DNA from 4 places in the Streptomyces paludis genome. Region 1 is predicted to be linked to each of the others. Evidence: riboswitches for the same ligand, from Rfam matches in the RefSeq annotation. Region 1 holds a riboswitch; each other region holds the start of a gene.
What was found. Region 1 has a riboswitch for cyclic di-AMP ahead of DVK44_RS21445 (C40 family peptidase). Riboswitches for the same ligand answer to the same signal wherever they lie in the genome.

Region 1 (2,193 bases):
TCCGCACACAGGCGCTGTGGAACGTCAGCACCCACATGGCGTTGGCGCGCGCGCCGACCAGGTCGCCGACCCGCTCCTTCATCTCGCCCGCGGCCTTGTTGGTGAAGGTGATCGCCAGTATCTGGCCGGGGTGGACCCCGCGGCTGCCCAGCAGATGCGCGATCCGGTGCGTGAGGACCCGCGTCTTGCCGGATCCGGCGCCGGCCACGATGAGCAGCGGCGTGCCCGTGTGCACGACGGCCGCGCGCTGCTCGGCGTTCAGCCCCTCCAGCAGGGCGGCCGGGTCCACGACCGAGCGCGGGCTGCCGCCGCGGTGGTACGCGTCGCGCGGCGGCGGCGCGTCGAAGACGCCTCCGAACAGGTCGTCGGGCACCTGCTCCGGGGCGTGGTCGTCCCGCTCCTCGGGCGGCGGCGGGTGTTCGTCGCCGGAGGGCTGGAGGTCCGCCAGGAAACTGTCATCAAAAAGGCTGCTCATCGCTTTCCGAGTCTAGGCGGCCCCACTGACACTCCGCGCCCGTCTTCCCGTACAGCCCGCACCCGTCTTCACATCCGGCCCGCGTACAGCTCCCGTCCGTCCTCACCTTCGCCGCCACGCGGTCAGTGGGCTACCGAGCGTGACGCTATACCCTCGATTGACGCTCCTCGCACCTCACTCCAGCAAATGGTCACGAAAATGTTCCGGGCATATCGACCATCCACCTTCACATCAGCAGCACAACTTGGCTAGCGTGCTCGATCAGGCAGTCCGTTTCCCCCTGGCGATCCACGCCGAGCGGGCGGCCCACGCCGAATTCGGCCTCCCCCCAAGGAGGCCCGGAACCGGGGACCCACTCTGCACCACCGGGGTGAATCGGGCCGTACGTCCGCCGTACGCCAGGCCCGTAGGGCAGCCTTCCGTTCCGCCCGAACCCGACAGCTAACCCGGTAGGCGGTCTACGGAAGGAGATGCCGACCTTGGCGTCGCATCGCAAGTCGCGCAACCGTGGCGGCGCAGGCACCAACTCCCCCGCCGTCGGGGTCACTACGGCCGCCATCGCCTCGGTCACGCTGCTGTCGACGCAGAGCGCGGACGCCGCGCCCGCCGAGCCGAACCCCTCGGTGGAAGAGGTACAGAAAAAGGTCGACGACCTGTACCGCCAAGCCGGGGGCGCCAACCAGCAGTTCAGCAAGCCCAAGCCCGGTACGACGAAGCAGAAGCGCACCGTCGACCGGGTGCGTGACAACGTCGCCAAGAGCGCGGACAAGCTGAACGAGGCCCGCCGTACGCTCAGTTCCTACGCGCCCACGCAGTACCGGGAGGGCAGCCCCGCCCCGGCCGCCGCCCTGACGTTCGTGGACCGGACCGCGGACCGGACCGCCGAGCGCCCCCAGCAGAGCGCGCCGCCGCGGCCGACCCAGCCGCCGGTGCCGCAGACCGCACCGGCCATGCCCGCTGTGCCCGCTCTCGCTGTGCCCGCGATGCCGGTCATGCCCGCCACGCCCGCCGTACCGGCCGAGGCACAGGACGCGCCGCCGTCGTCCCTGCGGAGCAACAAGGAGACCGTCCAGAAGAAGCTGGCCGACGCGCGCGCCCTGCTGTCGAAGGCGACAGCGGGCGAGCAGGCACGGCTGGCCGCGCTGGAGCGCCGGCAGCAGGAGCGCGAGCAGGAAGAGGAAGAGGCCCGCCGCCTGGCGGAGACGCAGGCCCAGGCACAAGCCCAGGCACAGGCGCAGGCCCAGATCGAGGCCCAGGTGCAGGCCCGCGCCCAGGCCCAGGCGGAAGCCGAGGCACGCGCCGCGGCGGAGGCCGCCGAGTGGGAGCGCCAGGAGCTGCTGGTCCGGCCGGACACCACCGCCGTCGCGGGCCCGGGCGCGGTCACGGGCCGGGTCACGGCCGTCGGCACGGACGCGGACCAGGGCATGGACATGGACCCGGGGGCGCTCACCGCCGCCGGTCCGGTTCCGGGCGCGAACGCGGCTGCGGCCACTGCTCCAGCAGCAGGTACGGGTACGGCCGCCGCGCCCGCCGTCAGCTACGCCACCAAGGCCGCGAAGGTTCTCGCCTTCGCCCGCGCCCAGATAGGCAAGCCGTACGTGTGGGGCGCCTCGGGCCCCAGTTCGTACGACAGCTCGGGCCTGACCCAGGCCGCCTGGCGGGTGGCCGGCGTCGAGCTGCCGCGCACGACCTGGGACCAGGTCGCGACCGGCACCCGG
Region 2 (2,193 bases), 1.2 Mb from region 1:
GACCTGGACGAGATCCTCGCCGACACCCTCGGCGCCTGGACCGGGAACACGGCCGCGCCCCGGCCCGTACCGCCCGTGACCGCGGACGACACGGGCCGCGTGGTCATCGTCGACCGGCCCGGCGCCGTCCAGACCCAGCTGCTGATCGGCCGTATCGGCGCCGACCGGCACGACCCGGTCTGGGCCGCGCAGGTGCTCGGCACGTACTGCCTGGGCGGCACGCTCACCTCCCGGCTGGACCGGGTGCTGCGCGAGGAGAAGGGCTACACCTACGGTGTACGGGCCTACGGCCAGGTGCTGCGCTCCTCGGCGCCCGACGCCCCGGGCGGCCCGGCCGGCGCCTCGATGCTCGCCATCAGCGGCTCCGTGGACACCGCCTCCACCGGCCCGGCGCTGGCCGACCTCTGGACGGTGCTGCGCACGCTCGCGGCCGAGGGGCTGACCGACGCCGAGCGCGATGTCGCCGTACAGAACCTGGTGGGCGTCGCCCCGCTGAAGTACGAGACGGCCGCCTCCGTCGCGGGCACCCTCGCCGACCAGGTCGAGCAGTTCCTGCCGGACGACTTCCAGGCGCGGCTGTACGCGCGGCTGGCCGAGACCGGCACCGTCGAGGCGACGGCCGCGGTCGTCAACGCCTTCCCGGTGGACCGGCTCGTGACCGTGCTGGTCGGGGACGCGGCGCAGATCAAGGAGCCCGTCGAGGCGCTCGGTATCGGCGAAGTGACCGTGGTCACCGGCTGATCCGGCCGTCCGTACAGGGCAGGGAACCCCGGCGACATCGGTCGCCGGGGTTCTCCGTTCTGTCCCTGTTTTCCGTGGAAACATGCCGTCTGCCCCTGTGGGGAACGCGACAAAACAGCCTGTCTGTTTGGCGCGGGAAAGCCCAGCGGCTTAGCGTCGGTCCGGCTGTTCGCCCGTTGCGCCGCACCCGTGGCATCGGACAGTCATCGCCGAGTCCCCGTCAGGCGCGAGCCCGAGGGAGCCGGGGACCCACAGTCCCTGGGGTGAATCGGACCGCCTTCACGCGCAGTCGCGCCGTGTGGAGGGGCCCGTAGGAGACCTTCCTGCTCCGAACCCGTCAGCTAACCCGGTAGGCGAGAAGGAAGGAAAGGACCCGTCACCCCATGGCGTTCACCCGTACCGCCGGGAAGCACCGCGCCCGGAGGCGCCCGACCCGCCGGGGCGCGAACGCCGCGGGCGTCGCGACCCTCACCGCGACCGGTGTCATCGGCACCCTCGCCGCCTCCCCGGCACTCGCCTCGGGCGCCGGTGCCGAGGCCGCCTCGCAGACCGGCTTCAACCGGGTCGCCGACCTCGGGGACGCCCTCGCCGCCGTGGTCGACGACCAGGCCCACGCCCAGCGTTACGCCGCCGACCGGGCGGCCAGGATCAAGGCCGAGGCCGTCGCGCGGGCGGAGGCCGAGCGGCTGGCCGAGGCCCGCGTCAAGGAGATACGCGCCACCCGGGAGCGCGCCGCGCGCGCCGCCGAGCGCACCCTCCTCAACACCTTCCAACTCCCCGTCGCGGGCTCGTACATCACCACCGGATACCGGGCCGGCGGCTCCCTCTGGTCCTCCGGCAGCCACTCGGGCGTCGACTTCCGCGCCGCGTCCGGCACCCCGGTGGTGGCCGTCGGCGCCGCGACCGTCGTCGAGGCGGGCTGGGGCGGCTCGTACGGCAACAACGTCGTGCTGCGGATGAGCGACGGCACGTACACCCAGTACGGCCACCTCTCCTCGATCGAGGTCTCGGTGGGCCAGAGCCTCGCCCCCGGGCAGCGCCTCGGCCTCTCCGGCGCCAGTGGCAACGCCACCGGACCGCATCTCCACTTCGAGGCGCGGACCGGTCCGGATTACGGCTCCGACATGGACCCCGTCGCGTACCTCCGCGCGCACGGCGTGAACGTCTGACGCGCCCCCTGCCGTACCCCTGACGCGCCCCGGGCCCACCCCCGCCGGCTCACGCTCCTCGCGCGCGCCCCCTCGCTCCGTAACCGCTCCGCCGTCCGACCTGCCCGTTGGCCAAAAGATATCCATGGATTTCGGGCACCCTTCGGAAATTCTCGTTGATTGCAATAGAGTCACGGAACAGGCGTCAATCGGCTGCGTTTCGCGCGGATTAAGGCGGAGGTTCGGACATGCGCATTCCCGCGCACTCGGTATGCACGGCGATTCGCGACGACATCGTCTCCGG
Region 3 (2,193 bases), 1.5 Mb from region 1:
ATCTCAGCAATCTCCGCGTCCGCGGCTACGTGGGCGATCCCCTGGTGGACGACAAGCCGGCGGTCTACCGCTTCCCGGCCGCCGTTCCCGCCGACGGCATCGCCCTGGACGGCACCTGGACCGCCGGGTACGAACACTTCACGGCCGGTCCGGACGCCGCGCTCGCGCTGAACTACCACGCCAGGAACGTCAATGTCGTCCTCGCGGGCAGCGGGCCGGTCGAGGTCCTCGTCGACGGCCGTACGGTCAAGACCCTGCGCGTGGACGGCACCCCGACCCTCTACTCCCTCGTCGACGGGGACACGGCGCAGCGGGCCCGGCTGGAGATCCGGCCCGCCGAGGGCATCGAGGCGTACTCGTTCACCTTCGGGTAGACGCGGACGCGGACGGCCCGAGGGCGGACGGGGTGCTTCCCGTCCGCCCTCGGGCGGCGACTGTTTCTGGGCCGGCCGTCAGTAGGGGCCGTTGACGTTGTCGATCGAGCCGTACCGGGCGGCGGCGTAGTTGCACGCGGCGGTGATGTTGGCGACCGGGTCGTAGCTGTTCAGGGACGTGCCGGGCACGTGGTACGCCTTGAACGTGGGGTCGATGACCTGGAGGAGGCCCTTCGACGGGATGCCGTTCTGGGCGTTGATGTCCCAGAGGTTGATGGCCAGCGGGTTGCCCGAGGACTCCCGCATGATGTTGCGGTGGATGCCGTTGTAGCTGCCCGGGATCCCGTGCGCGGCCATGATGTCCAGGGACTCCCGGATCCAGCCGTCCAGGTTGTTGCTGTACGTCTTGACGGCGGCCGGAGCGGCGGTGACGGTCTTGGCGGCCGTCTTCGTCGCGGTCTTCGTGGCCGTCTTCGGCGCGGTCTTGACCGTGCCCTTGGCCGCCGTGCCGAGCTTCAGGGTGAGGCCGGGGCGGATGTGGGACGGGTTGGCGCCGATGGCCCGGCGGTTGTCCGCGTACAGCTTCTTCCAGCCGCCGCTGACGGAGTGCGCCTTCGCGATCTTGGAAAGCGAGTCACCCAGGACCACGGAGTACGTGGTGGGGACGGACTTCACCGCGGCGTCGGGGGCCTGCGGCACCGAGGCCGCCGGGGCGGTGACGGGCGCGGCCTGGGCGGTGGTGGCGGCGAGCAGCGGCAGGGCCAGTACGGCACCCCCCGCGCTGACGGCGACGGCGCCGCGGGCCAGCGGGTTCGTTCTCGGGCGGCGGTGCTTCGCCTTGTGCTTCGCCCTGGCGACAGCCTTTGCGAACATGACGCGTTCCTCTCCATCGCCTGCGAGGTGAGCTGTCGGGTTCGGGCAGGAGATGCCCGGTCACGCGGCGTACACGAGACTTCACCCCAAGCCGGTCCGCGGTGCGGTCCGGCGGCTTACCTGGGTCCCCCGCTCCTGCCGTACATGAGTGGGTTGGTGGGATTCCGGGCAGCGGCAGGATTCGGCGTTCCACCCGGAGTGACGTGAACTTAAGCGAGAAGAGCGGAACCGAACAAGTCCGGAATCCGATTCCTTCCCCCACCGCGATTGCGGCCCGGAAAGATCGAATTCCCTAATTCCCGCCAGGCGTAAGAAATACGCGGCGCCATGGCCACCACACCCACCCCGCGACCGTGACACACGTCACCCCGGTAGGCCGAGCATAAAGGACAAGATGCCCAATTATTACCCATACAACCCGGGTGACGAGGTCCCCAACCGGCGGATCGGAGCGCCTGACCCCGCATCAAAAACGCACCGGACGCGCAATTCACGGAAGAATTCACCAACACCCCTTCCGGTCGCGTGCGGTTACGGCCGGGCATCGCGCCGGAATACCCGGCGATCGCGTCCCGATGAATCGTCAAGCAACCGGACGCGCACGGCCATCCGGCCTTGCCGGGGAAACGCGAACGGGAGCGGGGCCGACCCGCGGCCCCGCTCCCGTACCTTCGAATACCGCGACTAGACGAGCGCGGGCTCCGGCTCCAGCTCGGGCTCCGACTCGGGCTTCGCCTCCGCCTTGGACGCCGCCTTGGCCTTCGCCGGGGTCACGGCGGCGGCCTCCGGGGAGTCCGCGGTCTCCTCGGCGGCGCCGTCGCCCTCGATGAGGTCGAGGTGTCCGCGGATCGTCTCCAGCGGCAGTCCGAGTTCGTCGGAGGCGTTCTGCTCGCCCCCGAAGACGTCGACCGCCTCCGCCACGGCCTCGGCCAGCTCCACCTTGGCC
Region 4 (2,193 bases), 4.4 Mb from region 1:
GACCGCCGCCGTTCTGCTGGCCGCCGGGACGCCGGGCAAGCGGATGGCGCTGCCGGGGGCCCGGTTCGTCCTCCAGCAGCCGGCCACCGAGGAGACGGTCATGGGCCAGCCGTCCGATCTGGCGATCCACGCCGAGGAGTTGCTGCGGCAGCGGGAGCTGCTCGCGTCGATGCTCGTCCGGCACACCGGACAGAGCCCGGAGACGATCGCCGCGAGCATCGACCGCGACACGGTCTTCGACGCTCCCGCGGCGAAAGCGTTCGGACTGATCGATCACGTGATCGAGAGCCGGAAGACCTCGGCGCTCCGGAGCCGATGAACGGGCCAACGTATCCCCGGTCGCAACGGATGTGAGGGGGCGTGAGGCGTTCCCGTACGGACGCGTCCGTACGGGAACGCCTCACCCGTTCAGGGGACGAACCCGCTGGACACAGCCGGGGAGTCGAGTTGCGCAGGGCGCCCGGAGGCGTATGACGCGGCCTCATTTCCCCGCAGGTGCCGACCTCATCGGCGCCCCCGGCTCCGATACGAAAAACCCCTTTGCCACCCCTTTGGGTCAGCCGTGAGGAAGTTCACATATCGTCGTTTCAGCTCGGAAATCCGCTCCTCCTTGGGTCAAGATCCCTGGGACGACAAGCCCCCGCCACCCCCGGCGGGGCGATCCGGGCGGACGCCGAGTCCTGCCGCCGTTCCGGATGTCTGAGTCGACAGGAGTGGATCGGCAGGAGTGGAGGACCCAAGCAGTACGGGACGACGCACGTCGTGGTCGTCCCTTGGGGTGAAGCCGTGGGATCTGTCTCGACAGGGCTCCGCGGCCGGGCAACTTCGCCAGCCCGAACCCGACAGGTCATCCTTCACAGGCGGCTGACGAAGGGTTGCGCATGACTGCGCAGACATATGTCCCGTCCTTGCTTTCCCGGACCGGTGCCGTTTCGGTCCTCACGCTCGCCGCGGTCGGCGGCTCGGTGCTCGCACCGGGCGCCGCGCCCGAGGCCCAGGCGGCCACCCACGCCGTCAAGGCGCTGAAGGTCGCCGCGTCGAAGAAGGGCGCACCGTACAAGTACGGAGCCACCGGACCGTCCCGGTTCGACTGCTCCGGGCTGACGGTCTACTCGTTCAAGAAGGCCGGCAAGAAGCTCCCGCGCACCGCGCAGCAGCAGTACAACAAGACGTCGCACATCTCCTCCGCCAAGCGGCGCAAGGGTGATCTCGTGTTCTTCCACTCGGGGAGCAACGTCTACCACGTGGGCATCTACGCGGGTTCCGGCAAGATCTGGCACTCGCCGAAGACCGGAGCGGTGGTACGGCTGGAGAAGATCTGGTCCAAGAGCGTCTGGTACGGACGCGTGGGCTGAGCGGGGCGGTCGAGCGGCGCCGGCCGTTGAGCGGCGCACCCGGTTGAGCGGTGCGAGCGGTTGAGCCGAGGGGCGGGGCCGGCCAGGGCCCGGCCGGTCCCGTCCCTCAGTTCCGGCAGCTCCGGTCGGCCGGTACGGTCCAGGGCAGCGCGATCCAGACGGTCTTGCCCCCCTCCGCCGTCGGGGTGATGGAGAGCCGCCCGCCGCACTCGGCGGTCAGCGAGCGGATGATCACCATGCCCCGGCCGTTGTCCTGCTGCACGGCCGCCGGCAGCCGTTGCGGCCAGCGCGGATGGCTGTCGGTGACCCCGACGCGCAGCCGCTCCTCGCGCTCCAGCCGGACCTCCACGGTGAACGTGGGCGACTGGCCGAAGGTGTGCTGCACGGCGTTGGTCGCCAGTTCCGAGACGATCAGCCGGACCGTGTCGGCGGTCTCCGCTTCGCCGGGCAGCCCCCACCCGGTCAGCAGATCCTCCACATATCTTCGCGCCGTGGGTACCGACGCGGGATCGCTCGGCAGTGTGATGGATGCTTCCTGATGGTCTGCCATGACGATGCCGTCCCTTTCGCACCGGACCGCACTCCGCCACAGAACGGATGACTGCGCGGACGGCCTCGGACTCCGCTTCGCCGCCAGCCTGCCACCGATCGCACCGCGCCACGGCCCGATCCGCAGAGATCTGCATATATCTGTCGCTCAAAGCGGTGAACTCTGCAACGCGAGACCGTATTCGGGCGCGGAAAAGATACCTTCTCCGCCGTCGCGCACCGGTGCGCGGAAAACGGACGGCGAGAGGATTCGGCCATGCGGCATATTCCACTGGTACGGCGGCGCAAG

Region 2: linked by a shared signal. The riboswitch ahead of DVK44_RS26850 (M23 family metallopeptidase) and the one ahead of DVK44_RS21445 (C40 family peptidase) in region 1 are both predicted to bind cyclic di-AMP.
Region 3: linked by a shared signal. The riboswitch ahead of DVK44_RS28040 (transglycosylase SLT domain-containing protein) and the one ahead of DVK44_RS21445 (C40 family peptidase) in region 1 are both predicted to bind cyclic di-AMP.
Region 4: linked by a shared signal. The riboswitch ahead of DVK44_RS02035 (C40 family peptidase) and the one ahead of DVK44_RS21445 (C40 family peptidase) in region 1 are both predicted to bind cyclic di-AMP.

Annotation. Positions count from the first base shown of each region.
Region 1 covers NZ_CP031194.1:4,836,418-4,838,610, reverse strand. The annotation lists gene pcrA (DNA helicase PcrA) at 1-475, opposite strand, end outside; cyclic di-AMP (ydaO/yuaA leader) riboswitch at 775-947, shown strand; gene DVK44_RS21445 (C40 family peptidase) at 955-2,193, shown strand, end outside.
Region 2 covers NZ_CP031194.1:6,081,038-6,083,230, forward strand. The annotation lists gene DVK44_RS26845 (M16 family metallopeptidase) at 1-741, shown strand, start outside; cyclic di-AMP (ydaO/yuaA leader) riboswitch at 939-1,111, shown strand; gene DVK44_RS26850 (M23 family metallopeptidase) at 1,125-1,910, shown strand; gene DVK44_RS26855 (GntR family transcriptional regulator) at 2,138-2,193, shown strand, end outside.
Region 3 covers NZ_CP031194.1:6,327,251-6,329,443, reverse strand. The annotation lists gene DVK44_RS28045 (cytochrome c biogenesis protein DipZ) at 1-374, shown strand, start outside; gene DVK44_RS28040 (transglycosylase SLT domain-containing protein) at 453-1,247, opposite strand; cyclic di-AMP (ydaO/yuaA leader) riboswitch at 1,252-1,412, opposite strand; gene DVK44_RS37385 (hypothetical protein) at 1,932-2,193, opposite strand, start outside.
Region 4 covers NZ_CP031194.1:480,579-482,771, forward strand. The annotation lists gene DVK44_RS02030 (ATP-dependent Clp protease proteolytic subunit) at 1-319, shown strand, start outside; cyclic di-AMP (ydaO/yuaA leader) riboswitch at 687-878, shown strand; gene DVK44_RS02035 (C40 family peptidase) at 882-1,355, shown strand; gene DVK44_RS02040 (ATP-binding protein) at 1,462-1,905, opposite strand; gene DVK44_RS02045 (helix-turn-helix domain-containing protein) at 2,161-2,193, shown strand, end outside.